Regions from separate parts of the Kitasatospora sp. NPDC093679 genome, predicted to be linked through region 3. Evidence: riboswitches for the same ligand, from Rfam matches in the RefSeq annotation. Region 3 holds a riboswitch; each other region holds the start of a gene.
The links. Region 3 has a riboswitch for S-adenosylmethionine ahead of thrC (threonine synthase). Riboswitches for the same ligand answer to the same signal wherever they lie in the genome.
Positions count from the first base shown of each region.

Region 1: it holds a riboswitch for S-adenosylmethionine, as region 3 does, so the genes downstream of both, AB0O09_RS02535 (IclR family transcriptional regulator) here and thrC (threonine synthase) in region 3, are expected to answer to the same signal.
Region 2: it holds a riboswitch for S-adenosylmethionine, as region 3 does, so the genes downstream of both, AB0O09_RS29300 (aminotransferase class V-fold PLP-dependent enzyme) here and thrC (threonine synthase) in region 3, are expected to answer to the same signal.

Region 1 covers NZ_JBFBDW010000002.1:94,543-104,306, forward strand. The annotation lists gene AB0O09_RS02505 (SRPBCC family protein) at 1-167, opposite strand, end outside; gene AB0O09_RS02510 (thiamine pyrophosphate-binding protein) at 139-1,932, opposite strand; gene AB0O09_RS02515 (GlxA family transcriptional regulator) at 1,929-2,948, opposite strand; gene AB0O09_RS02520 (SulP family inorganic anion transporter) at 3,500-5,209, opposite strand; gene AB0O09_RS02525 (ABC transporter ATP-binding protein) at 5,384-7,228, opposite strand; partial or broken gene AB0O09_RS02530 (very short patch repair endonuclease) at 7,526-7,645, shown strand; SAM riboswitch class I at 8,044-8,186, shown strand; gene AB0O09_RS02535 (IclR family transcriptional regulator) at 8,379-9,092, shown strand; gene AB0O09_RS02540 (class I SAM-dependent methyltransferase) at 9,202-9,764, shown strand, end outside.
Region 2 covers NZ_JBFBDW010000046.1:28,859-38,622, reverse strand. The annotation lists gene AB0O09_RS29330 (cytochrome bc complex cytochrome b subunit) at 1-673, opposite strand, end outside; gene AB0O09_RS29325 (Rieske 2Fe-2S domain-containing protein) at 670-1,722, opposite strand; gene AB0O09_RS29320 (c-type cytochrome) at 1,731-2,537, opposite strand; gene AB0O09_RS29315 (heme-copper oxidase subunit III) at 2,693-3,313, opposite strand; gene AB0O09_RS29310 (hypothetical protein) at 3,638-4,063, shown strand; gene trpD (anthranilate phosphoribosyltransferase) at 4,195-5,268, shown strand; SAM riboswitch class IV at 5,382-5,499, shown strand; gene AB0O09_RS29300 (aminotransferase class V-fold PLP-dependent enzyme) at 5,549-6,916, shown strand; gene AB0O09_RS29295 (Lrp/AsnC ligand binding domain-containing protein) at 6,948-7,229, opposite strand; gene AB0O09_RS29290 (rhomboid family intramembrane serine protease) at 7,226-8,071, opposite strand; gene AB0O09_RS29285 (hypothetical protein) at 8,221-8,493, shown strand; gene AB0O09_RS29280 (NYN domain-containing protein) at 8,722-9,764, shown strand, end outside.
Region 3 covers NZ_JBFBDW010000007.1:72,610-82,373, forward strand. The annotation lists gene AB0O09_RS08605 (trehalose-6-phosphate synthase) at 1-261, opposite strand, end outside; gene AB0O09_RS08610 (glucosyl-3-phosphoglycerate synthase) at 322-1,326, opposite strand; SAM riboswitch class I at 1,464-1,597, shown strand; gene thrC (threonine synthase) at 1,615-2,892, shown strand; gene AB0O09_RS08620 (MoaD/ThiS family protein) at 2,923-3,201, shown strand; gene AB0O09_RS08625 (cold-shock protein) at 3,821-4,027, shown strand; gene groL (chaperonin GroEL) at 4,346-5,968, shown strand; gene AB0O09_RS08635 (Uma2 family endonuclease) at 6,167-6,739, shown strand; gene AB0O09_RS08640 (hypothetical protein) at 6,759-7,118, shown strand; gene AB0O09_RS08645 (DUF4031 domain-containing protein) at 7,115-7,384, shown strand; gene AB0O09_RS08650 (hypothetical protein) at 7,365-7,994, opposite strand; gene AB0O09_RS08655 (PadR family transcriptional regulator) at 8,071-8,430, shown strand; gene AB0O09_RS08660 (hypothetical protein) at 8,427-9,365, shown strand; gene AB0O09_RS08665 (copper homeostasis protein CutC) at 9,420-9,764, shown strand, end outside.

The DNA of each region.
Region 1 (9,764 bases), on a different contig from region 3:
GGATGGGCCGGGCGGGTCAGTTCCGCACAGCGGGCCGCCAGGACGTCCGGTGCGGTGTTCTCCACCGTGGTCAGACCGGGCACGCCGGTCGGGCCGGACACCCCGGTCGGGCCGGGGGCTTCGGTCGGGCCGGACGGCTCAGCCGGTGTGGACGGTGCCGCGTTCACGGGCGCTCTCCTCGTGGTCGGCCGGCACGGGGCCGGCTGCGGTCAGGAAGGGAAGGAACGGGGGGATCTCCGCGGGGTCGACGTCCACGGCCACCAGGACCGGACCGCTCGTCGTGTTGCCGTGCAGCAGTGCCCGTCGCAGCTGCGGTCCGGTGGCGGCCCGGTGCACGGCCAGGGTGGGGAACATGCCTGCCGCACCAGCGGCGATGTCCGAGGGGAGGAAGAGGTTGGCCGGGTTCGGAGCACCCAGGAACAGCTGCTCGCGGGTGGCACACATGGCGTGGGCGTTGTTGTTGAGGATCACGAAGGTGACGCGAGCGCCGTACTCGAGCGCGGTGTGCACCTCCATGCCGTGCATGAAGAAGGCTCCGTCCCCGGCGAGCACGTAGCTGCGCCGCCCGGTGGCGAGTGCCGCCCCGATGCCGGCGCCGAAGGCGTAACCCATGCCGCCCATGCCGACGGCCACCACGAACCGCCCCCGCCGCGTCGCCCGGAGCCGGTGGATCGCGCTGGCTCCGGTGTTCCCGGCGTCCACGAAGACGTGGGCGTCCGGCGGAAGGGCGTCCGCCACCGCGGCCACCGCCTCGGTGTGGGAGAGACCGCCGGCACCGGGAGGCGGGGGCGCCAGCGGAACCGGACCGGCGTGCCCGGGGGCGGGACGGACGCCGGCGGCGAGCCGGGAGGCCAGTTGCCGCAGGGTGTCACGCAGACCGCCGGAGAGGTGGAGTCCGGGGACGGACGGGACGAACGGCGGCTCGGGATCGACGCAGATCACGGGGGTCTCGGCCAGGGCCGACTCCAGCCCGCCGCGGGCCAGCACCGGCAGGCGGGTGCCGACGAGCAGACAGAGCTCGGCCTGCCGCAGACAGTCCAGGACGTTCGGATGCCCCATCACCCCGGCCACGCCCGCGAAGTGCTGGTCGTCGTTGTCGAACACGTCCCTGGCGTCCGGCGTGACCGCCACCCAGGCGCCCAACCTCGCCGTCAGGTCGGCGAGTTCCTGCTTCGCCCCGGCCGCGGCGACGCCCTCGCCGGCGATCACCAGCACCCGGGTGGCGGCGCGCAGCCGCTCCGTCGCGCGGTCCAGCCGCACGGTCGGGGTGCGCGGTTCGGGTACCGGGGTGGGCGGTGCCGCCCCGCGGGGTGTCAGGGTGGCCTGCTGGACGTCCTTGGGCAGCAGGAGCACCGCGGGCCCGCGCGGGTGCGAGCGGGCCGCGGCCATCGCCTCGGCGAGCAGCCGCGGCAGTGCGTCCGGGTCCTCGACCCGGGCGCAGAAGCGGCTGACCGGCGCGAACAGTCGGTGGGCGTCGAGCGATCCGGCCCGTCCGCTGGTGTCCTGGAAGGCGCCGAGCCCGTCCAGAGCGGTGGGTGGCTGCCCGACGAGGGCCAGCACCGGGACGCGTGAGGCGTACGCCTCCGCCAGGCCCGGGAGCAGGTTCATCGCGCCGCCGCCGGAGGTGGCTGCGACGACGCCGAGCCGCCCGGTGGTGCGGGCGTACCCGTCGGCCATCGTGACGGCCGAGAACTCGTGCTTCGCGACGACGGTGTGCGGGCGGCCCCCGAGGCGGTGCAGGGCGTCGTACAGGTCCTCGATGTTCGCGCCGCCGATGCCGAACACCTGCCGGACTCCGTCCTCGGCCAGAGCGGCCGCCAGGTGGTCCACGACGCGGACCCCGGCGGTCGCGGCTGCGGTGTCCCCGGACGGGGTCGCCCGGATGCCGGTGGGGCCCGTCGGCGGGGTCGTCTCCCGGATGTCGGTGGTCACGGGGTGGCACTCCTGTCTGCCGGGCCGGTACCGAGGACCAGACCGGCCGGCGCGAGGGCCTGGAACCGCCGGCGGTACTCGTTCGGAGTGAGCTCCAGCGTCCGGCCGAAGGAACGGAAGAAGGTTTCGGCGGAGGCGAATCCGCAACGGCGGGCGATCTGGCCGACCGGTAGTTCGGTGGACTCCAGCAGTTTCCGGGCCCGGGCGATGCGCATCCGCTCGATGTACTGGCCCGGCGGAGTGCCGACCTCGCGCCGGAACACCCGGGCGAAGTTGCGTACGCTCATGTTGGCGCGCCGGGCCACCTCGGGTACGGGCAGCGGCTGTTCGAGGTTCTCCAGGATCCACTCCTGCGCGGCCCGGATCGGCGGACGGTCGGCCAGCTGGGCCTCCAGGATCGTGCTGAACTGCGACTGGCCGCCGTTCCGTTTGAAGAACAGCACCAGGAAACGGGCCACCTCCAGCGCGAAGGAGGCGCCGTGATCGGCCTCGACCAGGGCGAGGGCCAGGTCGATCCCGCTGGCCACGCCGGCCGAGGTCGCGTAGGTGCCGTCCCAGACGAAGATCGGATCCGGGTCGACGGCCACCTCCGGGTAGCGTCGGGCCAGCTCGTCGCAGAACGCCCAGTGGGTGGTGGCCCTCCGGCCGTCGAGCAGACCCGCCTCGGCGAGCAGGAAGGCGCCACCGCAGACGGACACCACCCGTCGCGAGCGCCCGGCCGCCCGTCCGATCCAGGACACCAGCTCCCGGTCGGCCAGTGCCTCGGGGAGGCTCCAGCCGCCCGGCACGACCAGCGTGTCGATCGGGCCCTCGCCCGTCCCGAGCGGCTCGGCCTCGATCACGATGCCCGTGCTGGTCCGCACCCGCGGCGCACGGGGCGAGACGATCTCGATCCGGTACTCGCCCTCCTCTCCGGGACGCCGCCGGTTGGCGGTGTCGAACACCTCGATCGGGCCCGTGATGTCGAGGGCCTGGGCACCCGGGTAGACCACCACAACAACTCGTCGCTGAGACACCGTTACAGCCTGTGGCCGGCCGGGGAGTGGCGGCAATGACGGCTTACTGACGAATCCGGCCACGGAAGTTGGACATGTCCACGGCGAACAGCGCGAATGACGCAGCGTCACGACTCCCTGTGAGGCGCGTCATAGTGCCGGTGCGCGCGTCCGACCGAGAGGTGGCGGTGATGGCGCGACGTCACGACCCGGGGTGAGACGGGTCGTAGTCCCGCGCACGTCCCCGGCTGCTCCCCGCGACTTCCCGCCCCGAGTGGTGAGAGCCCGGCGCTTCACCGCGGCGACCGGAAGCACCCCGCACCCCTGACTGCTGGACCAACGCCTCGCCCGTGCCGGGGAACTGCTGGAGACCACCGGGCTGCCGGTGGAGGAGGTCGCCCGCAGAGTCGGCCACGGCAGTGCGACGGCCCTCGCGGGCAGTTCGTCCCCCGCCGCGGCGTCCCGCCGAGCGCCCGCGCCGCGCCTTCACCCGTACCGCACGGCCCCGCTGACGCCGTACGCTCCCGATCCCCGTGGCCAGGGCCGGGAGTGCGCGAGGACCGGGCCGGGGCTCACCCGGCCGGGGGCTCCTCGGGCGGGGAACCGGGGGACCGGCCGCCCGGATACGCGCGGACGGCGTCGATCAGGTTGCCGAAGACGTTCTCCGGCGGGATCCGCTGCCACACCTCGTAGACCTTCAGGGTGTCCACCAGGGCCGCGTCGGGCCGCGCGAGGACGAAGGTGACGCCGCGCGTGGCGAGGAAGTCGAGCAGGCTGTGCAGGCGGACCCCGGCGGAGTAGTCGACGTCGGCGATGCCCGCGGCGTCGAGCACCAGCCAGCGCACCGGATGGGGCGCGCCGTCGACGAGCGCCCTGACCTGGTCGGCGAAGCGGCTCGCGTTCGCGTAGAAGAGCTCCGCGTTGAAGCGGAAGACGATCAGACCGGGCGCACTCTCGACCCCCGGCCCGGCGACCGTGTAGGTGGGCACGCCCTCGCCGGTGACGCCGACGACGAAGTCCTTGGGCCGGTACTCCCGCCGGATCACCTCGAACAGGGACAGCGCGAGGGCCAGCAGCACGCCCTGCTCGACACCGATGCAGAACACCGCGAGGGCGGTGGCGACGGCCACGACGAACTCGTTGCGGCGCCGGCTGCGGATCCGCCGCAGACCGCGCACGTCGATCAGGTCGAGGCCCACCAGGAACACGATCCCGGCCAGCGTCGCGAGCGGCATGTCGGCCAGCAGATCGGTGAAGACCAGTGCGACCAGGAGCGACAGGAGCGCCATGGTGAGGTTGGCGACCTGGGTCCGGCCGCGCTGCTGGTCGAGGATCTCCGTCTTCGTCGGGGAGCCGTTGACGACGAAGGTCCCGCTCAGCCCGGCGGCGATGTTGGCGACCGACAGGCCGACCAGGTCGCGGTCGACGTCGACGCGGTCGCCGTGGCGGGTCGCGTAACCGTGGGCCGTGGCCGCGCTCTGGGCCAGGATCAGGACGAAGCAGGAGACCGCGACGGAGAAGACCGCGGACACGTCGCCGGGGGACAGCCCGGACGGCAGGCCGAGCGGTGGGAGTCCGCCCTCGACGGCGCCGACGACGGCGACCCCGTGGCCCGGGGCGTCCGTCGCCGCTGACACGGCGATCAGCACCACCACCGCCACGACGGAACCGGGGAACCGGGGCAGGAGGCGCTTGAAGACCACGATGATCACGACGGTGGCGGCGCCGAAGGCGGCGGTGCGCCAGGAGACCTCGTCCAGGCGGGACATCCAGGACCACTGCTGCTGGAACCAGTTGCCACGGCCCCCGGGGATGCCGAGCAGCTCGGGGATCTGAGCCGTCGACACCTGGACACCGACACCCGTCAGGAACCCGATCAGGACGGCCGCGGACAGGAAGTCGGCGAGGAAGCCGAGCCGCAGCAGCCGCGCGGCGGCGAGGATCACGCCCGACAGCAGGGCGACCAGCCCCGCCAGCCCCACCCACTGCGGCGACCCCGGGACGAGACCGTCCACCCCGAGCCCGAGCAGCCCGGCGGAGAGGATCGCCGCGGTGGCGGAGTCCGCGCCGACGACCAGCAGCTTCGACGAGCCCAGCAGGGCGAAGGCGACCGCCGGCAGGACCAGCGTGTACAGGCCGGTGACGATGGGCATGCCGGCGATCGAGGTGTACCCCATGACCTCGGGGATCGCGACCGCCGACAGCGCCACCCCGGCGAGCACGTCCCGGCCCAGCCATGCCCGCCGGTACCCGCGCAGCGACACGGTGACCAGCCTCGTCATGCCAGTCACCTGGGCACCTCCGCAGCGGCCGGAGAACGCGTACGCCCCCATGGTCGCCGTCGCCGGACCGCGGCTGCGGCATTTCGCCCGGGTCCGCGGCGTCGGCGACCGACTGCCGGTACGGCCGGCCCCGGCCACGTCGCCCCGGATGCGCGGAGAGCGCCGCGGCCGGCGTCAGTGCAGGTCGGCACGGGCAGGATCGGCACGGGCAGGATCGGCACGGTCCGGGGTGTCGTCGAGGAAGCCGCCCGACTGGTGCTGCCAGAGCTTCGCGTAGGTGCCCTCCGATGCGAGCAGTTCCTCGTGGGTGCCGTCTTCGACGATCCGTCCGCGGTCCAGGACGACGAGCCGGTCCATGGTGGCGACCGTGCTCAGCCGGTGCGCCACCACCAGTGCCGTCCGCCCCTCCATGAGCCGCCACAGGGCCTCCTGGACGAGGAGTTCGCTCTCCGAGTCCAGGGCGCTGGTCGCCTCGTCGAGCAGCAGGATCGGCGCGTCGCGCAGGATCGCCCGGGCGAGGGCGACCCGCTGCCGCTGTCCGCCGGACAACTTGATGCCGCGCTCGCCCACCATGGTGCCGAAGCCCTGCGGCAGCGCGTCGGTGAACTCCGTGACGTGCGCGGCCTCCGCGGCGCGGCGGATCTCGGCGTCGGTGGCGCCCGGCCGGGCGAACGCGATGTTGTCCCGCAGCGACCGGTGGAACATCGCCGGGTCCTGCGGCACGTAGGCGATCAGACTGCGCAGGTCGGCCTGGCGCAGCCGGGTGATGTCCTGGCCGCCGATCAGGATCCGTCCGGCGTCGACGTCCGTCATCCGCAGCAGCAGCCGGGTGAGGGTGGTCTTCCCGCCGCCGGACCGGCCGACCAGTCCGAACTTCGCCCCGCTCGGCACCGTGAGGTCGAGGCCCCGGAAGATCGGGTCCGCGCCCGCGTGGGCGAAGTGCACCCGCTCGAAGCGGACCTCCGCGCCCCGGCGCAGCAGCGGTTCCGGCACGGCGGGATCGAGCACGGTCGGCGGCGTGAGCAGCAGCTCCGTGAACTGTGCGGCCTCCGTCAGCGAGCTCTCCAGCCGGCGGTAGATCTGGTTGAACTCGAACATGATCCGCGTCGCGTTGCTGTAGTAGGTGAAGGCGATCACCACCGCCTCCACGTTGTGCCGGCCTCCGCCGAGGGTCACCGCCAGCAGCAGGCCGAGGGCGTTGGTGAGCACCGACATCGGCGCGACCAGGGTGTCGATGCGCAGGTTGCCGTAGTCCCAGGACCGCAGCGAGAGCCGGCGCGACTCGGCGACACGGGACCGGTGTTCGGCCGCCTCGCCCCGTTCGGCCGCGAACGCCCGGACGGTGTCCATGTTCATCAGGCTGTCGGCGACGTGGCCGGACACCCGGGCGATCGCCTCCTCGCGCTCGTTGACCAGCGCCTGGCGGCGGCGGATGAGCGGGGCCGCGCACAGCGCCGTCAGCGCGATCATCACCAGCAGCCCGACCACGAGGAGCGGTTCGTAGCGCCACAGCACCACCGAGCCGAAGACCAGCGGCACGAAACTGGCCACGACCGAGAAGGTCAGCGTGTCGACGAAGTCCTCGAAGCGGGAGGCGAAGCTCAGCACCCGCTTGGTCAGCGAGCCGGCGAAGTTGTCGTGGAAGAACGCCGCGTCCTTGGCGAACAGCTCGTCCATGCCGATCACGTAGAGGTGCTCGATGCCGAGGGCGTCGAGGCGGTTCAGGCAGTGCAGGCCGACGCGCCACACCGCCTCCCCGGCCAGCAGGGCGCCGGCGAAGCCCAGGACGTACGGGAGCAGCGAGCCGGAGCCGGCCCCGGCGGGGGAGGCGATCCTGCCGACGAGCTTCGCCACCGCCAGCGGCGCGAGGTAGGCGATCCCGATGTTGCCCAACGCCGGCAGCAGCATGGCCGGCACCGTGAGGTACGGGAGCCGGGCCAGCTCCCGTCCGTAGTAGCGGAGTGCGAGGAGCACCGAACGCCTGCCCGGTGCTCCTCGGGGTGTCTCGGACGATCCCATCCCGACCTCGTTGCGTCGTGCGGAAGCCCAGCGACCGCCCTTCCCGGCGAATGAAATGATGTATGACTAATCGTCAAAAACCTTGCACGGAAGGGCAGAAGCCCCAGTCTCCCGCGGCCGCCCCGATGCAGTCCAAGCAATTTCCGGCAGGGCGTCACCTCCGACGGTCGCGGGCCGGCCGGGTCGCCGACGGGTCGGAGTGACCACCCGGGCCGGGCCGGAGTTGATCGGGGCATGGAGGAGACGGGTGCCCGGCAGGTGGTCCCGCGACCGAGGGACGCCAACGCCCGCCGGGTGATGCGGGCCCAGCGCCGTGTGAACACCGCGCCCGAACTCGCCCTCCGGCGGGCACTGCACGCACTCGGCTTCCGCTACCGGGTGGACCTTCCCCTCCCCACCATGCGGCGCCGGAGGGCGGACATCACCTTCGTGCCCTGGCGTACCGCGGTGTTCGTGCAGGGCTGCTTCTGGCACGCGTGCCCCGAGCACCTGCACGCGCCGAAGCGCAACGCCGAATGGTGGTGGCGGAAGCTCGACGACAACGTGCGTCGCGACCGGCACACCGATGCGAACCTCGTCCGGCTGGGTTGGCTCCCCCTGAGGATCTGTGGGGACGGGCGATCCCGGCCCGCGGGGGCGGTGGGTGCGTCGCGCGACCGACGATCCCGCCGTCCTGAGGACACGTCACGTCAGGACGCGCGGTGTTTCTGCAATTTGCAGCAAGGCCATGCGCTCCGCTCGGCCGCCGACGGACCGGGGCGCGCGGACGGGGGAGGTTTGGCGGGCCGCCCGCGGAATCTTGTATGGTTCCTCGCGAATCATCCAGAGGGGTGGAGGGACCGGCCCTACGAAGCCCCGGCAACTCCCCGGTCGAACCGGCGTCCGAAGTACGCGCCGCGCCGCCCGGGATCAGTGCCAACTCCGGCCTGCCGCCACTGTGGCGCGGGAAAGATGAGGAGACACGGTGCTCTCTGTGCTGTCCTTCGCCCGGGCGCTTCCCGCCCCGGTCTCTCCGCGTACCCGTCCCGTGCCCGGCGCAGCCACTCGGCCGACTTCTCCGGCCTGTCCTCGCTGACCACCCCCGCTCCCGCGCGGAGCGTCCGTGGGCGGGGCCCCCGCCGTTCACGGGATCTGAGACGGAGTACCCATCATGGAGAACACCAGCGGCGTCGGCGTGCTCGACAAGGTCACCTCGATCCTCGGCACCCTGGAGGCCGGTCCCACCACCCTGGCCGGACTCGTGGCCGCCACCGGCCTGGCGCGGCCCACCGCACACCGGCTCGCCGTCGCACTGGAACAGCACCGCCTGGTCGCCCGCGACCTGCAGGGACGGTTCGCCCTCGGCCCCCGGCTCACCGAGCTCTCGGCGGCCGTCGGCGAGGACCGCCTGCTGTCCGCGGCCGGCCCGGTCCTGGCCCACCTGCGCGACCTCACCGGCGAGAGCGCCCAGCTCTACCGCCGGCAGGGCGAGGTCCGGATCTGCGTGGCCGCCGCCGAACGCCTCTCCGGCCTGCGGGACACCGTGCCGGTGGGCATCGCCCTCCCGATGAAGGTCGGCTCCGCCGCGCAGATCCTGCTCGCCTGGGAGGAGCCCGAACGCCTCCACCGCGGCCTGCAGGGCGCCCGTTTCACCGCCACCGCCCTCAGCGGCGTACGGCGCCGCGGCTGGGCCCAGTCCATCGGCGAACGCGAGGCCGGGGTCGCCTCCGTCTCCGCACCCGTGCGCGGTCCGGCCGGCCGGGTCGTCGCGGCCGTCTCCGTCTCCGGGCCGATCGAGCGGCTCACCCGGCACCCCGGCGCCCGGCTCTCCCAGGCCGTCGTCGAGGCCGCCGGCCGGCTCGGCGAAGCCCTGCGCCAGCCCTGACCGGCCCGCCGGGCCGTGCCCGCGGAACACCCGCGGGCCGGCCGCCGGTCCGGGCATCCGGTTCGCGTACCGCCGGGTCGGCTGACCGTCCGTCAGTTAGCGTGGGCGTGTGAATCAGGACGAACGCTCACTCCGCGCCTCGTCGTTCGGCGCCGCGGCGACCGCCTACGCCGAACACCGCCCCGACTACGCGCAGGCCGCCGTGCGCTGGGCGCTCGAACCCGCGCCCGGCCCGCGGGTGCTCGACCTCGGCGCCGGTACCGGCAAGCTGACCGCGGGACTGCTCGCGCTGGGCGCGGAGGTCGTCGCGGTCGAGCCCGACCCGGCGATGCTGGCGGAGCTGCGCCGCTCGCTGCCGGACGTCCGCGCCCTGCGGGGCAACGCCGAGGCGATCCCGCTGCCGGACGCCTCCGTCGACGCCGTGCTGGCCGGCAACGCCATGCACTGGTTCGACATGGCCGTCGCCGGCCCCGAGATCGCCAGGGTCCTCGCACCCGGCGGCGTGCTGGCCGGCCTGTGGAACCTGCTGGACGACCGGGTCGACTGGGTCGCCGGACTGGCACGGACCGCAGGGAGCGCGGCCGTCGGCCCCCGTGACACGCCCGCCGCCCGGCGTGCCGAAACGGCCGCCGTGCACCTTCCGAAGGCCGGCGGACCCGCCCGGTTCGGGTC
Region 2 (9,764 bases), on a different contig from region 3:
TGGTGAAGAACCGCGGCACGATGTCGGTGCCGGGGAACTGACCGCCGTACAGGAAGAACTGCAGGTACGTGCCGACCAGCGGCACCGCCAGGATCGCGCCCTCCATGAAGCGGATACCGGTACCGGACAGCAGGTCGTCCGGGAGCGAGTAGCCCATGAAGCCGTCGAACATGCCGAGGAAGAGCAGACCGGCGCCGAAGAGCCAGTTGATCTCGCGCGGCTTGCGGAACGCGCCGGTGAAGAAGACGCGCATCATGTGCACCAGCATCGCGGCGACGAAGACGATCGCCGCCCAGTGGTGGATCTGGCGGATCAGCAGACCGCCGCGCACCTCGAAGCTGATGTCCATGGTCGAGGCGTACGCCTCGGACATCCGGATGCCGTTGAGCGGGGCGTACGAACCGTGGTAGACGGTCTCGGCCATGCTCGGCTTGAAGAACAGCGTCAGGTAGACGCCGGTCAGGATGATGATGATGAAGGTGTAGAGGCAGATCTCGCCCAGCATGAAGGACCAGTGGTCCGGGAAGATCTTGCGCAGGTTGGACTTGGCGAGGGTGTAGATACCCAGCCGTCCGTCCGTCCAGTCAGCGGCCGCCTCGAACTTGTTCGCAGGCTTGGCACGGGTGCTGGCCGGCTTGGATGCGCCGGAGTTGGCGCTGTTCGCGGTGCTCACGGCCGCTCCCAGTAGCTCGGGCCGACGGGCTCCTGGAAGTCGCCGGTGGCGACCAGGAAGCCCTTCTCGTCAGTGGTGATCTTCAGCTGCGGCAGCGGGTGGCCGGCCGGGCCGAAGATGACGCGCGCGCCGTCCGCCAGGTCGAAGGTCGACTGGTGGCAGGGGCAGAGCGCGTGGTGGGTCTGCTGCTCGTAGAGGCTGATCGGGCAGCCGACGTGGGTGCAGATCTTCGAGTAGGCCAGGATGCCCTCGAAGCCGAGGTCCGCGGACTTCTGGTCCTTCAGGTCCTCCGGAGCGATCCGGATGATCATCAGGGCGTCCTTGGCGATCTGCTCCTGGAAGAACTCCTGGTCCTCCTCCAGTCCCTCGGGCTTGGCGAAGGTCAGCGAGCCGGTGACGATGTCCTCGGGCTTCATCGGCTCGTTGGTGTTCATGTTGATCAGCTTGAGGGGCTTGGTCGGGGTGGCCACCTCCCAGCCGGTGTGCGCCAGCTTGTCCTCGGGCAGCGGGCCCAGGTCGCGCAGCAGCACCACGCCGGACAGCGGCACCAGGGCCATCGAGCCGATCAGGGTGTTGCGGAGCATCTTGCGGCGGCCGAAGCCGGACTCCGCGGCGCCCGTCCTGAACTGCTCGATGACGTCGGCACGCAGCTCGTCGTCGGCCTCGATCGGGTGACGGTCGGCCGGGATCTCGTGGTCCGACATCAGGGTGCGCGCCCAGTGGACGGCGCCCGCGCCGATGCAGAAGAGCGCCACACCGAGGGTCATGCCGAGCGCGAAGTTCAGCGCGCTGACGTGGCCCAGCGGGAAGATGTAGACGATCTTGTCGATGTCGATGGCCACGTACGAGGCGATGAAGCCCACGGTGGCGAGCATCGAGACGATGAACAGCAGGGAGACCTGCCGCTCCGCGCGCTTGGCGGCGCGCTCGTCGATGTCGGTCCGGCGCGGCTCGTGGGCCGGCAGACCGGGGTCGGCGAACGGGTCGCCGTGAACGGCGACCTCGTGCCCTTCGGAGCCGTGCGACTCCGGCAGCTTCTCGTCAGACATCTCGTGGCTCATGACTTCTTGGCCTTGGTGGTGTGGGCGGCGACCCAGATCGCGGTCACGATGAGCGCACCGAGGGCGAAGATCCAGCCGAACAGGCCCTCGGTCACCGGACCGAGGCTGCCCAGGGACAGGCCACCGGGGCTGGGCTCGTCGTTGGTGTGGCTGACGAAGGCCACGATCTGCTTCTTCTGCTCCTCCGGCATGGTGGTGTCGGGGAACGACGGCATGTTCTGCGGGCCGGTCTGCATGGCCTCGTAGATGTGCTTCGGGGAGGTGTTCTCCAGCGTCGGGGCGTACTTGCCCTTCGTCAGGGCGCCACCCTTGCCCGCGAAGTTGTGGCACTGGGCGCAGTTGGTCCGGAAGAGCTCGCCGCCCTTGGCCACGTCGTTCGGGTCGGTGGAGGTGTACTGCTCCTTGGTCGGAGCGACCGGGCCGGGGCCGAGCGAGGCCACGTAGGCGGCCAGCTGGTCGATCTGCGCCTGGGAGTAGACGACCTTCTTGGAGGGCACCTGGGCGCCGCTCTGCTGGGCCGGCATGCGGCCGGTGCCGACCTGGAAGTCGACCGCGGCGGAGCCCACGCCCACCAGGCTCGGGCCGTCGGAGCTGCCCTGGCCGTCGAGGCCGTGGCAGGAGGAGCAGCCCACGGCGAAGAGCTTCTTGCCCTCTTCGATGGCGAGCGACTGCGCGGAGGTGTCGGCCTGCGCCTTCTCGGCGGGCGCGAACGCGGCGTACAGCCCCCCGGTGGCCGCCAGGGCGAGAAGTAGGACGACCAGCGCCGCCAGTGGGTGGCGCCGTCGTGCGGAGAGCTTTTTCACGGATTAACCCCGGTGTCAGGATCTGGTCGGCTGGGTGGCTGCGCCCGTGGGACCGGTCTGCTCGGGGCCGGTACCCGGGTCGGGGCGGACTGGTCGGCGGGGCTCCCGCGCGGGGCGGGTGCTCTCCGGCCGGCGGCCAGCGACCTGATCAGCCTTTACTTGATCAGGTAGATGGTCGCGAACAGGCCGATCCACACGACGTCGACGAAGTGCCAGTAGTACGACACCACGATCGCGGCGGTGGCCTGCTCGTGCGTGAACCGCCTGGCGGCGTACGTCCGCCCCAGGACCAGCAGGAAGGCGATCAGACCACCCGTCACGTGCAGGCCGTGGAAGCCGGTGGTCAGGTAGAACACCGTGCCGTACGGGTCGGAGGACAGCGACAGGCCGTCCACCTTGACCAGCTCGGTGTACTCGAAGATCTGGCCGCCGATGAAGATCGCGCCCATCACGAAGGTGATCGTGAACCACGAGCGGAGCTTCTTCACGTCACCGCGCTCGGCGGCGAACACGCCGAGCTGACAGGTGAGGGAGGAGAGCACCAGGATCGTGGTGTTCACCGAGGAGAACGGCACGTTGAGGGCGTCCGCCTTCTCCGTCCAGAACTCCGATCCCATGACCGAGCGGAGCGTGAAGTACATCGCGAACAGGGCCGCGAAGAACATCAGCTCGGAGCTCAGCCAGACGATGGTTCCGACGCTGACCAGGTTCGGCCTGTTGACCGCTCCGTGCGCGTGTCCGGTTTCTGTTGCTGTTGCTGTCGCCACGACGGACATTATGTCGGTCCCTTATTCCGTCTTCACGCCGGGGGGTGCTCCTCGGAGTGTCCGGTGCGTGCGGTATGCCCCCCTGGCGCTGGCCTGCGCGGACGTCCGGCGCTGCTCCGCCCGGGTGTCCGTTTTCTGACGGTTGTTCGGGGTGGGTGAGGCGGAGTACCCCGCGCGGGTGAGATTCGGGCGCGGCGGCTTGAGGGAGATCGCGTCAGGGACTCACCGGGAGGGCCCCGCCGGAGTAGCATCCGGAGGTGAACGTGGTCCGGGTCACACTGGGCCGTTCGGAGCGGCACATATTAAGAGGACGAGCACCCGGGAGCAGGGCCCATGGCGCACACGACCGACGAGACGCTCACCGTTCTCGTCTACAGCGACGACCGCAACACCCGCGAGCAGGTCACCCTGGCCCTGGGCCGCCGGCCCGCCGCGGACCTGCCCGCCGTCGAGTACCTGGAGTGCGCCACCACCCCGGCGGTGCTCCGCGCCCTGGAGCGCGGCGGCGTGGACCTCTGCGTGCTGGACGGCGAGGCCGTCCCCGCCGGCGGCCTCGGCCTCACCCGCCAGCTCAAGGACGAGATCTACGGCTGCCCGCCGGTGCTCGTCCTGATCGGCCGGCCGCAGGACTCCTGGCTCGCCGCCTGGAGCCGCGCCGACGCCGCCATCGCGCAGCCGGTCGACCCGGTCGCCCTCGCCGAGGCCGCCGCCACCCTGCTCCGCGCCCGGATCGCCAAGCGGACGCCCGCCCACCGCTGACCGGGCCTGCGGCACCACCCGTCTCATCAGGAGAGAAGGGGCGGCGGGATCGGCACGGCCGCCCGCCGCCGCTCGCTAGGCTGACTCCGTCCCTTGTATCGGCGCACTACCGATGAGAGCTGGAGTCGGCCATGGTGAACGTGAACCCTGCGAACGGCGGCAAGGACCCCGTGCAGGTGGTCCGCACCTGGCCCGACGTCCTGACGGCACTGTTGCGCGGCGAGGACCTCGCGGAGGCGGACACCGCCTGGGCGATGGACCAGATCATGAGCGGCGAGGCCTCACCCGTGCAGGTCGCCGGCTTCATGGTCGCGCTGCGCGCCAAGGGCGAGACGGTCGAGGAGATCGCCGGCCTGGTCGACGCGATGTACGCGCACGCCGAGCCGCTGCACATCCCCGGCCCGGCCGTGGACATCGTCGGCACCGGCGGCGACCGCGCGAAGACCGTCAACATCTCCACCATGTCGGCGATCGTCGCGGCCGCGGCCGGCGCCAAGGTCGTCAAGCACGGCAACCGGGCCTCCTCCTCCGCGTCCGGCTCCTCCGACGTGCTGCAGAAGCTCGGCATCAGCCTCGACCTCGGCGCCCGGCGGGTCGCCGAGGTGGCCGAGGAGGTCGGCCTGACCTTCTGCTTCGCGGCGAAGTTCCACCCCGCGATGCGGCACGCGGCGACCGCGCGGGCCGGGCTCGGCGTGCCGACCGCCTTCAACATCCTCGGCCCGCTGACCAACCCGGCCCGGGTCACCTCGCACGCCGTCGGCTGCTTCGACACCCGGCTCGCCGGACTGATCGCCGGCGTCTTCGCCCGGCGCGGCGCCACCGCACTGGTCTTCCGCGGCGACGACGGCCTGGACGAACTGACCGTCTGCACCACCTCGCACGTGTGGATCGTCAAGGACGGCACCGTCACCGAGACGGACTTCGACCCGCGGGACGTCGGGATCGAACTGGCCGGGATCGAGGCCCTCCGCGGGGCCGACGCCGAGCACAACGCGGCCGTCGCACGGCGGCTGTTCGCCGGTGAGCGCGGCCCGGTGCGGGACGCCGTCCTGCTCAACACGGCCGCCGCGCTGGCGGTGCTCGACCTCACCGACGCACCGCTCGCCGAGCAGCTCGCCGCCGGGATCGAGCGGGCGGCCGCGGCCGTCGACTCCGGCGCGGCGGAGGCGACGCTCAAGCGCTGGGCCGAGGCGACGAACAAGTAGCGGGCCGCCGGCGAGCCGCACGGGGCGCGCGGGAGCATCCGGCCGAGGGCCGGTCCCCCGCGCGCCCCGTCGTGCTTGACCCGTCGCACAGCGGTCACCTAAAGTCCTGCGCAGGTCATGAGTGGCAGCGTCAAGCCCCAGCTTGCTGTCCGGCAACCCTCCGTCCGTGGCGGGGTGCCCTGGGTGAGGACCGGGCCGTGCGGCGAACCGTCCGCGTGGCAAGCGCGGACTTCCGGCGATGCCTCCCCGGGGTCCCCACCCCGTGAAGGAGTGCATCCTCATGTCGCTTTCCACCGACCTCTGCGCCCCGCTCGCCGTCCTCGGCCACGACGTCCAGGTGCCGCTCGCCACCGGTGAGAAGGTCGGCTACGCCGCACTCGACTACGCCGCCAGCGCCCCCGCCCTGCAGCGGGTCTGGGACGACGTCGCCGCCTACGCCCCCTACTACGGCAGCGTCCACCGCGGCGCCGGCTACCTCTCGCAGCTCTCCACCGACCTGTTCGAACAGAGCCGCCGCACCGTCGCCGACTTCCTCGACCTGCGCGAGGGCGACCAGGTGGTGTTCACCCGCGCCACCACCGACTCGCTCAACCTGCTCGCCGGGGCCCTCCCCGCCGGCACCCGGGTGTTCGCCTTCGAGACCGAGCACCACGCCTCCCTGCTGCCCTGGCGCCACGCCGGTCTGACGGTCGAGTACCTGCGCGCCCCGCGCTCGCACGCCGAGGCCGTCGCCGCCTTGGACGCCGCCCTCGCCGCCGGCTCCCCGGACGGCCCGCGCCTGCTGTGCGTCACCGGCGCCTCCAACGTCACCGGCGAACTGTGGCCGATCGCCGAACTCACCGAGACCGCCCACCGGCACGGCGCCCGGGTGGTGCTGGACGCCGCCCAGCTCGCCCCGCACCACCGCCTGTCGGTCCGTGAACTCGACGTCGACTGGGTCGCGTTCTCCGGCCACAAGCTCTACGCGCCGTTCGGCGCCGGGGTGCTCGCCGGCCGCAGCGACTGGCTCGACGCCGCCGAGCCCTACCTGGCGGGCGGCGGCGCCAGCCGCACCGTCGCCCGGGAGGCCGACGGCTCGGTGGCCGTCGAGTGGCACACCGGCCCGGCCCGCCACGAGGCCGGCTCGCCCAACGTGATCGGCGCCTACGCCATCGCCTCCGCCTGCCGGGCGCTCACCGAGGCCGGGTTCGACGCCCTGGAGGCCCGCGAGCAGGCGCTCGTCGAGCGGCTCACCGCCGGGCTGGCCGGGATCCCCGAGGTCAGGGTGCTCAACCTGTTCGGTGAGCGGTCCGCCCGGGTGGGCGTGCTCTCCTTCGTCGTCCGCGGCTGGAACAGCTCGCACTTCTCGGCGGCGCTCTCCGCCGAGTACGGCATCGGCGTCCGCGACGGCCTGTTCTGCGCGCACCCGCTGGTGCGGACGCTGCTCGGCGGGGAGGAGGCGGCGCCGTCCGCGTGCGGTGCGCCGGAGCCGTCGCTGCCGGGGGAGCGGAGCCTCAACGCGATCCGGGTCAGCTTCGGCGCGGGCACCCCGGAGGAGCACGTGGACCGCTTCCTGGCCGCCGTCCGCGAGCTGGTCACCGACGGCGCCCGCTGGTCCTACCGCAACGAGGGCGGCCGCTGCGTCGCGGACACCGACCGCGCGGCCTGAGGCGTTCGGGGTGCGCGCCCCCGGGGTGCACCTACTCGTCGAGGCCGAGGGCGAAGGCGGCTTCCAGGTCGTGCTGGGAGTAGGTGCGGAAGGCGATCTGGGTCTCGGTGTGCTCGACGCCCGGGACCTTGTTGACCTGACCGGGGATCACCTCGGCGAGGTCCTCGTGCTGCCGGACGCGGACCATCGCCACCAGGTCGTAGCTGCCGGTCACCGAGTAGACCTCGCTGACGCCCTCGATCGCGGCGATCGCCTCGGCGATCTCGGGGATCCGGTCGACGCTGGTCTTGATGAGGACGATCGCGGTGATCACTCTTCGGCTCCTGTGTGTGGGGTTCCGCCCAGCGTATCCGCCGTCAGGCGGCGCGTCTGCCCTGTCCGGGGCCGCACCGGGCGCGCGAGCAGCCACCCCGCGCTGAAGCCGATCACGTGCACCAGGTAGGCCACGCCCGGCACCGCCGGGCCCACCGGCCACCACTGCAGGGCGAACCACAGGCCGAGCACCAGCCAGGCCGGGAACCGCAGCGGCAGGAAGAACAGCACCGGCACCAGCGCGGTGACCCGGGCCCGCGGATAGCACCGCAGGTACCCGCCGAGTACCCCGGCGATCGCCCCCGAGGCGCCGACCAGCGCCCGCACCGACTCCGTGGAGTCCGACTCCGCCAGTGCCCAGCCGTACGTCGCCAGGTAGCCGATGCCCAGATAGAAGAGGAGGAAGCGCAGCCGTCCGAGGCGCTCCTCCACGTCCGGGCCGAAGACGTAGAGGAAGAGCAGGTTGCCCACCAGGTGCAGCCAGCCCGCGTGGACGAACAGCGAGCTGAGCACCGACAGGAAGGGGATCTTGTGCGGGGTGGGAGGGACGGTGCAGCCCGGCACCGCCGGGGGCAGCGCCGCCAGCCGGCCGGCGTCCAGCGGCCGGTTGGCGAGCAGCTCCGCGGGGACGGCCCCCCAGTGCTGCTCGAAGCGCTGCTCCGCGCAGACGCGGGCGTTGCCGGTGCCGTACCGCGGATTGAGGCCGAAGCTCGGGCCGGCCAGCAGGACGAGGGCGCTCAGCGCGATCAGCGCGTAGGTGACCACCGGCGTGCGCGCCGGCGCGGCGGCGTCCCGGCCCGCCGTTGCGCGCACGGGGGCGGGGACGGGGGCGGGGACGGCCATGACAGCGAGCATTCCTCGGTGTACCCGCGGTGACACCGCCCGGTGCTGCAAGCGGGTGACCTGTCCGCCCTTCAGGACCGGTGACCGCCGGAAGAGCCGCACGCAATAGGCTTGGAGGACCGGACCCGGACCATCCGAGAGGACCTCCGATGACCATCGCCGCCCCCACCGCCGAGACCCGCTGGCGCTGCACGCTCTGCGGGAACCTCACCCGCTTCGACGTGACGCGCTCGGCCCGGGTGGTGGAGTACCTGCACTTCGACCTCGGCGGCGAGTCCAAGGTGGAGGAGACCGAGGTGCTCAGCGAGACCCTGGAGTCGGTCCGCTGCCGCTGGTGCAACGCGGTCGACCAGGTGGAACTGGTGGCCCGCCCCGGCGCCGACGCCGCCGAGCAGCCGGCCGAGGACGAGCCGAAGGCCTGAGCCTCGCGCTTCCGACACACCCCGGTGGAGCCCCTGGCGCCGCCGGGGTGTGTGGCACGGTGCCCGGCGGGGCACGGTAGACGGGACAATTGCACAGAGCGGTGCATTTCGAGGGCAGCGGCCACCGGCCGCGCGGGCCCGGGGACCAGAATCGGAGCCGAGGACGTGGTGGACGCAGCGAGCGGGCCGGCCGAGCCGCAGGGGCAGCAGCCCGCCGCGGACGCGGAGCTGCCGGACGCCGCCGGGGCCGGGCAGGAGCCCGCGGCCGGGGACGCACCGTCCGAGCAGTTGGACCGGCCGTTGCCCGAAGGGGTCCGCCGCCGGGTCGTGGGCATCGCCGCCGACGCGCTCGGCGCCATCCCGCCCGGCGAACTGCCCGCGGGACTGCGCCCGTACGCCAAGTTCACCCCGGCCCGGCGCGCCAAGTACGCGGCGACCGCGCTGGCCGCGGCGCTGGACGCGGAGCCGGTCTTCCGCGTCCGGATAGCCGATCGGCTGCGGCTCGGCCAGCCCGACCTGGTGAAGGCGCTGGAGTCCGGCGCCGTGCCGGCCGCCGCCGACCCGATGGACGTGGCCGCCGCCGCCTACCTGCTGCGCCCGGCCGGCTGGAGCCGGCTGGTGGTCGAGGCGGGCGACGAGGTCGAGCGGGCGGACGCCGAGGGCGCCGCCGCCGAGGCCGCCCGGGTGGTGGAGAAGCTGCAGGCCGAACTGACGGAGGTGCGTGCCGCCGCCCGCGCGGACCTGGACCGGCACCGCGCAGAGTCGGAGGGCGTCCGCCGGGAGGTGGAGTCGCTGCGCAAGCGCGTCCGGAGCCTGGAGAGCGACACCCGGCGGGCGCAGGCCGAGGCCCGCAAGCTGGCGACCGAGCTGGAGGCGGCGCGGGCCGCCGCGGCCGCCGAGCGCAGTGCGGCGGACGGCGAGGCCCGGCGCCTGCGGCACCGGATCACCGAGCTGGAGACGGCCGCGGAGGCCGGCCGGCGGTCGGCGCGCGAGGGCCGCAGCGTGGAGGACATGCGGCTGCGGCTGCTGCTCGACACGGTGCTGCAGTCGGCGCAGGGCCTGCAGCGCGAGCTGGCGCTGCCGGTGGCGCAGCTGCGCCCGGCCGACCTGGTGGAGGCGGTCGAGCCGGGCTCGGCCAACCCGCACGACGTGGCGCGCCGCGGTCTGGCGGAGGACGACCCCGCACTGCTCGACCAGTTGCTGGCGATCCCTCAGGTGCACCTGGTCGTCGACGGCTACAACGTGACCAAGACCGGGTACCCGACGCTGCC
Region 3 (9,764 bases):
GACGTCGTGGCCGGCGAGGTCGAGCCGGCCGTCCGGCGCCTGCCGGGCGGCCGTCCGGTCGGCGTCGCCGAGGGCGGCGCAGACCCAGACCGCCGAGGGGTCGTCGATCGCGGAGAGCCCGGACACCAGGCCGCCGCCGCCTCTCTTCAGGGTGAGCGCGCCGTCGTCCCCGCTGCTGAAGGACACCGGGCCGCGGTTCGAGGCCACCAGAACGGGGGCGGCGCCGGACTGCTGCGTACGTTCGAACGCGAGATCGGCCATATCCCCTAGCTTGCCGCGCGACCGGTCCGGCAAACCATTCGGCGGCCCCGCGGGCCCCGCTCAGCGCGCGGTGTACTCCGGCACCGTGCGCATCGGCGGGCGCTCCAGCGCGGTCACCTCGTGGGTGTGGGCGGTGAAGCCCCGGGTGCCCGGGTCGCGGCTGAACTGGGTGAGCAGCGGGTGCACGAGGTCCTCGCCGGCCTTCAGCCGGTGGGTGCGGTCGAGCCGTTCCAGGGCCGTCCGGTAGATCGTGGCGGCCATCCGCCCGAGGGCCTGGCCGTCCTGGTGGCGGTGGTGCCGGACACCCACGTCGACCTGGGCCAGCGCGTCCAGCCCGACCTCCTCCAGGGCGTCCACCAGCAGGCCGAGCTCCACCCCGTACCCGGTCGGGAAGGGCAGCCGTTCCAACAGGGTGCGGCGGGCCGCGTACTCGCCGCCGAGCGGTTGGACGAAGCCGGACAGCTGCGGCCAGTGCAGGTTGATCAGCGGTCGGGCGACGAGCTCGGTGACCCGCCCGCCGCCGGCCGGCACCACCGCGCCCGCGGTCTCCAGCGGCCGGTCGTACATCGCCTTGACCAGCTGCAGCGCGGGGTCGGTGAGCAGCGGACCGACGATCCCGGTGACGAAGGCCGGGTCGAACTCGCGCAGGTCGGCGTCGACGAAGCAGACGATCGCGCCGGAGGTCGCCAGCAGCGACCGCCAGAGCACCTCGCCCTTGCCGGGGGCGGCCGGCAGCCGGGGCAGGATGTCGTCCCGGTGGACCACCCGGGCGCCCGCCGACCGGGCGGTCTCGGCCGTCCGGTCGACCGAGCCGGAGTCCACCACCACCAGCTCGTCGACCAGCGGGTGACGTTCCATCAACTCGCGGCGGACGGTGGTGACGATCTCCCCGACGGTGGGTTCCTCGTCGAGGGCGGGCAGCACCACGCTGACCGTTCCGGCGCTCCCCGCCGCCCGCTTGGCGACGAGCAGCCGCTCCACCGGGTAGTCCGCCGCCGCCCAGGAGCGGCGACGCAGCCAGGACGCGACCTCGGGGAGGACGTCGGGACGGGGCTGCTCGGTCACGGTCTCGCTCCTCGTAACTTCCATCTCGCGGATCGGACGCCGCCTCTCGGCGCCGGGGCCTTCGGATACAGTCTTCGTACTGCGGTCGAGCCTTCGCACGCCGGGGTCACCGCAGCGAACAACACACAACTTCACAGAGCTCATCCAGAGGGACTGAGGGAACGGCCCGTCGACGTCCCGGCAACCTTCTCGCAGCGGCGGTCGCAGGCCCCCCGCGGGACAGGTGCCAATTCCGGCCTGTGGCGCAACCGCGCCGCGGGGAAGATGAGGAGAGAGGCCTCCGCCACCATGGCTACCGCTACCCCTGCATCCGCTGCCACCGTCGACCTCGGTCCGGCCGCAGCGCTTTCCTGTCGCGAGTGCGGCACCCGCTTCCCGCTCGGCCCGAGCTTCGCGTGCCTGGAGTGCTTCGGCCCGCTGGAGATCGCCTACGACTTCGGCGGCTACGACGCCGCGGAGCTCCGCAAGCGCATCGAGGCCGGCCCGGCCAGCATCTGGCGCTACGCCCCGCTGCTGCCGGTGCCCGCCGACGTGGCCGGCAAGCCCAACCTCAACCCCGGCTGGACCCCGCTGGTCAAGGCGGACAACCTGGGCCGCGAGCTCGGCTTCACCGCCCAGCTGCACGTCAAGGACGACTCCGGCAACCCCACGCACTCCTTCAAGGACCGCGTGGTGGCCTGTGCGATCGAGGCCGCCCGCGCCTTCGACTTCACCACGCTCTCCTGCTCCTCCACCGGCAACCTGGCCGGCGCGGTCGGTGCCGCCGCGGCCCGGGCCGGGTTCAAGTCCTGCGTGTTCATCCCGCACGACCTGGAGCAGGGCAAGATCGTCATGGCCGGTGTGTACGGCGGCGCCCTGGTCGGCATCGACGGCAACTACGACGACGTGAACCGCTTCTGCTCCGAGCTGATCGGCGACCCGGCCGGCGAGGGCTGGGGCTTCGTCAACGTCAACCTCCGCCCGTACTACGGCGAGGGCTCCAAGACGCTGGCCTACGAGATCTGCGAGCAGCTCGGCTGGCGGCTGCCGGAGCAGATCGTGATCCCGATCGCCTCGGGCTCCCAGCTCACCAAGATCGACAAGGGCCTGCAGGAGCTGATCAAGCTCGGCCTGGTCGAGGACCGGCCGTACAAGGTCTTCGGCGCCCAGGCCGAGGGCTGCTCCCCGGTGTCCGCCGCCTTCAAGGCCGGCCACGACGTGATCCGGCCGGTGAAGCCGAACACCATCGCCAAGTCGCTGGCGATCGGCAACCCGGCCGACGGCCCGTACGTGCTCGACATCGCCCGCCGCACCGGCGGCGCGGTCGAGGACGTCACCGACGCCGAGGTGGTGGCCGCCATCAAGCTGCTGGCGCGCACCGAGGGCATCTTCGCGGAGACCGCGGGCGGCGTGACCGTCGGCGTCCTCAAGAAGCTGGTCGAGACCGGGCAGTTGGACCCGTCGAAGGAGACCGTCGCCATCAACACCGGTGACGGCCTGAAGACCCTCGACGCGGTCGCCGACGCCGGACTGACCGCCACCATCCGCCCGACGCTGGAGTCCTTCCGCGCCGCCGGCCTCGCCTGAGCAGCCCACCCCTTCCGCCAAGGAGCACCCATGAGCGCCACCGTCCGCATCCCGACCATCCTGCGCACCTACACCGGCGGTGCGGCCGAGGTCACCGCCGAGGGCGACACCCTGGCCGCCGTCGTCGCGGACCTGGAGCAGAACCACACCGGCATCTCCGCGCGCATCCTGGACGACGCCGGCAAGCTCCGTCGGTTCGTGAACGTCTACGTGAACGACGACGACGTCCGCTTCGCCGAGGGCCTGGAGACCGCGATCAAGGACGGCGCCACGGTGTCGATCATCCCCGCGGTGGCCGGCGGCTGCTGAGCCCCGCATTCTTCCCGCGGAGAGCCGCCGCCGGGACCGGAAAATCGCGTTCCGGTCCCGGCGGCGGCTCTCGCCGTGCCGGGTGCAATTCGACCGCCTGACGGGGAGTAGAGTTCGGGGCGGTGGCAGTACTCCCCTCCGCGCCGCCCGCCCTGATCAGCGCCAATACCCGGAATTGCACGCCCCGGCCCGGCCGGTCGGATCGTGTGCGCAAGGCTCCGGAACCGGTCGCGGGGACGTCCGCCCGCTGAGACGGGCCACGGACGGCACGGGGACGAACCTGTCAGGCAAGTGTCAGAATTCATGCGGCTATATGTCGTTTTCTGCCCGTTATGTCCGGCGTGAAATGCCGAGATCTGCGGCTTTCATCCCGTCATATCCCTTGTCATGGCTGCCGATTTCCCCGAAGTTGGGCCTGTTGCACAGGGCTCCTGTCCGGATACATTCAGCCGCGGTCGACGCATTCACCCGTCCGCCGGGCTCGGGAAGGGCCTCGGGCGGTGGTCTGCGGCGTGCAGGGCCGTGCCCAGGGGGGGTTCCCTCGGGCAGGCCCACCGGACCTGGGCCCGCAAAGACTGCGGACCCGTGAATGGCCAGCACAGCACAAGGGGAGTTCGGAATGGCTCAGGGCACCGTCAAGTGGTTCAACGCGGAGAAGGGCTACGGCTTCATCGCGGTCGACGGTGGTGCGGACGTGTTCGTCCACTACAGCGCGATCCAGATGGACGGCTACCGCACCCTCGAAGAGGGCCAGCGGGTCGAGTTCGAGATCTCCCAGGGGCAGAAGGGGCCGCAGGCGGACATGGTTCGTGCCGCCGCGGGCTGACCTTCGAAACCTGCGGAGCCCTCGGCTCGTCACGAGCTGGTCGGCGATTCTTCGCGACAGGCCCGTACGACACGTCGTACGGGCCTGTGCCGTGTCCGGAACCGGTGCGGCCGCGCCACGGGACACGGCGAACGGGCTTGCACTCGCCACCGGCGAGTGCTAATCATTGGCGTTAGCACTCACAGCTTGAGAGTGACAAGCGGACCGGGTCGGTGAGGCCCCGGCGAGCGGTAGGGGAAAGGACCCCCGCTCACAGGGCCGTCCGTCGCGGGCACCTCTGGTCCGAGCAGTCGACCGTGTCCCGGAGGACCACTTCAGATGGCCAAGATCATCGCTTTTGATGAGGAAGCTCGCCGCGGCCTTGAGCGCGGCATGAACCAGCTTGCCGACGCCGTCAAGGTCACGCTCGGCCCCAAGGGCCGCAACGTCGTCCTTGAGAAGAAGTGGGGCGCCCCCACGATCACCAACGACGGTGTCTCCATCGCCAAGGAGATCGAGCTCGAGGACCCGTACGAGAAGATCGGCGCGGAGCTCGTCAAGGAGGTCGCCAAGAAGACCGACGACGTCGCGGGTGACGGCACCACCACCGCCACCGTGCTCGCCCAGGCGCTCGTCCGCGAGGGTCTGCGCAACGTCGCCGCCGGCGCCAACCCGATGGCCCTGAAGCGCGGCATCGAGAAGGCCGTCACGGCCGTCTCCGACCAGCTGCTCGCCCAGGCCAAGGACGTGGAGACCAAGGAGCAGATCGCCTCCACCGCCTCCATCTCGGCCGCCGACACCCAGATCGGCGAGCTCATCGCCGAGGCGATGGACAAGGTCGGCAAGGAAGGCGTCATCACCGTCGAGGAGAGCAACACCTTCGGCCTGGAGCTCGAGCTCACCGAGGGCATGCGCTTCGACAAGGGCTACATCTCCGCGTACTTCGCCACCGACCTGGAGCGCATGGAGACCAGCTTCGAGGACCCGTACATCCTCATCGCCAACTCCAAGATCTCCTCGGTCAAGGACCTCCTCCCGCTGCTCGAGAAGGTCATGCAGAGCGGCAAGCCGCTCGTCATCATCGCCGAGGACGTCGAGGGCGAGGCCCTGTCGACCCTGGTCGTGAACAAGATCCGCGGCACCTTCAAGTCCGTCGCCGTCAAGGCCCCGGGCTTCGGCGACCGCCGCAAGGCCATGCTCGGCGACATCGCCATCCTCACCGGCGGCACGGTCATCTCCGAGGAGGTCGGCCTCAAGCTGGAGAACGCGGGCCTCGACCTGCTGGGCACCGCCCGCAAGGTGGTCATCACCAAGGACGAGACCACCATCGTCGACGGTGGCGGCGACAGCGAGCAGGTTGCCGGTCGCGTGAACCAGATCCGCGCCGAGATCGAGAACAGCGACTCGGACTACGACCGCGAGAAGCTCCAGGAGCGCCTCGCCAAGCTGGCCGGCGGCGTGGCCGTCATCAAGGCCGGCGCGGCCACCGAGGTGGAGCTCAAGGAGCGCAAGCACCGCATCGAGGACGCCGTCCGCAACGCGAAGGCCGCCGTCGAGGAGGGCATCGTCGCCGGTGGTGGCGTCGCGCTGCTGCAGGCCGGTGTCGCCTTCGACAAGCTGGAGCTGGAGGGCGACGAGGCCACCGGTGCCAACATCGTCCGCGTGGCGCTCGAGGCCCCGATCAAGCAGATCGCGACCAACGCCGGCCTCGAGGGCGGCGTCGTGGTGGAGAAGGTGCGCAACCTCCCCGCCGGCCACGGCCTGAACGCCGCCAGCAACGAGTACGTCGACCTCATCGCCGCGGGCATCATCGACCCGGCCAAGGTCACCCGCTCCGCGCTGCAGAACGCCGCCTCCATCGCGGCGCTCTTCCTCACCACCGAGGCCGTCATCGCCGACAAGCCGGAGAAGGCCTCCGCGGCCGCCGGCGGCGGCATGCCGGGCGGTGACATGGACTTCTGATCCTCCCGAGGATCGGCAAGCCCGGAACGCTCCGCGAGGGCGGTCTCCCCACACGGGGAGGCCGCCCTCGCGGCATTCCCCCCGCCGCTCACTCCTTCGTGGGACGCTGGGCCCATGACCGGATGGGGCACCTCGGACGATCCGTACGGTGACGACCACGAGCGTCGAACGGGAGACAGGAGGTCGGCGGTGGCTGCGATGTCGGTCGAGCCGGGGCGTCAGTGGGACTACCTGCTGAACACCTGGCTGGAGCTGGACGTCCCCGAGGGCTGGCGCGCGGAGATCGACGAGGGGGAGATCCGCTTGGTGCCGCCGCCCAACGTGGGCCACAACGTGATTGCCGGTGAGGTTCACCAGGCGCTGCTCGAATGCCTGCCGCGCGAGGTGGGCGTCTACCAGACCCTGGGGACGGAGATCGTTCCGCTGGAGAAGCTGTACGTGCCCGATCTGGTGGTGGTGGACAAGACACGCATGGTGGCACAGGAGGCGTCGATCGACGCGGCCGGCCTGCTGATGGCGGTGGAGATCACCTCGAAGCGCACCGCCCGGCTCGACCGCACGAAGAAGCTCTGGGCGTACGGCCACGCCCCCGTCCCGCTCTTCCTGCTGGTCGACCGGTTCGACGAGGAGGGGCCCACGGTCACCCTGTTCTCCGAGCCGGACCAGGGGCGGTACCAACGGGGTGTCCGCACGCCGTTCGGGCAGCCGGTCGAGCTGCCCGAACCGTTCGCGATCGCGTTGGCGACGGAGGGCTTCCCGGCCGACAAGTGAGCTGCGGGAGAATGGGCGGATGGCCAGTCCTGAGATCGAAGCCGCCCTGCACGGCGCCCGTGCGCTGATCCTCGCCGACCTGACCGCCCGGGACGTGGCGGACGCGACGGTGGTGTCCCTGGTGGAGGAGGCGGTGACGCACCGGCGGTGGTGGCTGGAGCAGTGGCCCGACGGCACCGGGTTCGTCCTCGGGCTGGTCGCCCAGGACGTCCAGGACGCCCTGCTGGAGGCGTACGGGCGCTGGCCGCTGTGTGCGGCCTGCGCCGCCGAGGACGACGACCTGCACGCGCTGAGCGTGGAGCCGGAACTCGGCCCGGACCCGCACTGGGTGTGCGGCAAGCGCGGCGTGGTGGTGGCTGCGGTCGGGGAGCTCTCGTGATCCTGGTGGACCCGCCGACCTGGCCCGGCCACGGCAGGTACTGGTCGCACCTGGTGAGCGACGTCAGCCTCGAAGAACTGCACGACTTCGCCGCGCGCCTCGGCGTGCCCGCGCGCGGGTTCGAGCGCGACCACTACGACATCCCGGCCGACCGGTACGAGCAGGCCGTCGCGCTCGGCGCCGAGCCGGTCGGCAGCAAGGAGCTGGTCGCCCGGCTCACCGCGGCCGGCCTGCGCCGCCGCAAGGTCAGCTCTCCAGGCTCCTGAGCTCCGCCGCGAGGTTGGCCCGGGCGGCGGCGTCGAACCGGGCCAGCGCCTCGGGCGTGCGGTAGAGCGCGGGCAGCTCCAGCAGCTGCCGCAGGATCGCCGCCCGCCCGGCCCGGAAGGCCTCCTCGGGGACGAAGGCGTACTCCTCGCGCACCGCCGCCGTGTAGGCCGCGTACCGCTCCGGGCCGGATCCGAGGACCGCGAGGTCGGCGTCGCAGAGCACCTCGCCGTTCCGGTCGCCCGGCTCGCAGCCGTGACCCGCCGTCAGCCGCACCAGCCGGGCCGTCTCGGCGACCAGGTCCTCGGCCAGCCCGGCCTCGCGCAGTGCCCGGACGGCCAGTCGGGCGCTGCGCTCCTCGTTCTCCGAGCGGTCCGGGCGGTAGACCGCGTCGTGGAACCAGGCGGCCAGCCGCACCGCGTCGGCGTCCTGCGCCCGCTCGGCCAGCGTGTCCACGTGGCCGAGGACGGCGGCCAGGTGCTCCACCGTGTGGTACTTGCGCTGCGGCTCCGACCAGCGGGTCAGCAGGTCCCGCCCGTACGGCTCCGGGTCCACCGCCGCCCCGCAGCGGCGCAGCAGTTCGTTCCAACGGTCGAGCAGCGCATCGGTCATGACGTCCATTCTGCTCCGGACCGGATTCGACGGTTCGCCGGACACCATATGTCGGTGACCGGTATATGTAGTCGACATGACGGAACGAAGCATGCAGGAGCCCACGCTGCTCCTGCTCACCGCGCTGGCGGACGCGCCCCGGCACGGCTACGCCCTGATCCAGGAGATCGACGCCATCTCCGGCGGTCGGGTCCGGATGCGCACCGGCACCCTCTACGGCGCCCTCGACCGGCTGCTCCAGCAGGGACTGATCGAGGTCGACCGCGAGGAGGTGGTGGACGGCCGGGCCCGCCGCAGCTACGCGCTCACCGGCGCCGGCCGGCAGGTGCTGGCCGCCGAGGCCGCGCGGCTGCGCGCCGTGGCGGCCGAGGCGGAGCGCCGGATGGCCGCCGCCGCCCCGAAGCCGAACCCGAGGGTCAGGGTGGCCTTCGCATGACGACACGTCCGTTCACCGCCGCGATGCGGCTGTACCCCGCCGCCTACCGCACGGAGCGCGGCCCCGAACTCGCCGCCGTCTACGCGGACACCACGGCCGGCGCCGGGCGCCTCGCCGCCGCCCGCGAACTGGCCGGCATAGCCGGGTACGGCCTGCGGCTGCGGACCGGGCTGACCTCGGCCGCCCCCGGCGGGCGTTTACTGGCCACCGCCGCACCGCTGGTCCTCGCGGCGGGGATCGGGACGGCCGTCCCCGACTTCCTGATGCTGGTGCTGGAGAACAGGTGGGGGGCGCCCGTGCCCGGCGACGACAGGTGGCTGTTCCTGCTCGTCGCCGTCGGCCAGCTCGCGGCCGCCGCCGCGGGCCTCGCCGGCCGGTGGGCCGCCGCCCGGTTGCTGGTGCTGCCGGTGGTCCTCGGCGTCGCCGGGCTGGCGTACCTGCGGATCGGCCACGCGCTGAGCCCGGCCCACCCCCGGTTCGACGCCGCCACGGTCGTGTGGCTGGGGGCGACCCTGCTGCCGCCGCTGATCTGGTCCGCCCTGCTGCCGGCCGCGCCGCCCGACCTGCTGCCCCGGCCGTCCGTGCGCCGCATGCTCGGCGCCGCGGCCCTCGCCGCCGCCTCGCTGGAGCTGTACTCCGAGTTCAGCCCCCTCCTGCACGGCGGCCCGGAGGCGTTCCTGCTGCCGCCGCTGCTCTCCGCGGCGCTGATCGCGCTCGGTCTGGCGACCGCCTCCCGCGGCCGCGTCCTGCCGGTCGCCGTCGTCCTGGCGCTGGTGCCCGCGATGGCGGGCGAGACCCTCGGGCAGCTGTCCGTGGTGTTCGGCGATCTGCGCTCGTCGGAGCTGGTGCTCGCCGCCGCCGCGGGCGTGGCCGCGTCCGTCGCCCTGCTGGTCCGCCGAGGCCGTTCCGCGGAGCTGCCGCCGGCCGTCGGCTGAGCGAACGGGGAGGGGGGCTCGCCCGGCGGGCCCCCCATGTGGCAGGGTACGCATATGTCTAGACCAATTGTCGAAGTCATCGCGCTGACCGCCCAGGACGCCCGGGCCGCCGAGTCCGGCGGCGCAGACCGGCTCGAGCTGGTCACCGACATGGCCGCGGACGGGCTCACCCCGTCGGTGGCCGACTTCGCCGGGATCCGGGCGGCGGTCTCCCTGCCGCTGCGCGTGATGCTGCGCATCCGCGACGGCTTCACCCCCGGTGACCTGGACGACCTGCTCGCCCGGACGTCAGCGCTGCGCGCCGAGGGGGCCGAGGAGTTCGTCTTCGGCTTCCTCGACCCGCAGGGCGAGGTCGACCTGGCCGCCACCGCGGCCGTCGCCGAGGCCGTGGCCGGCTGC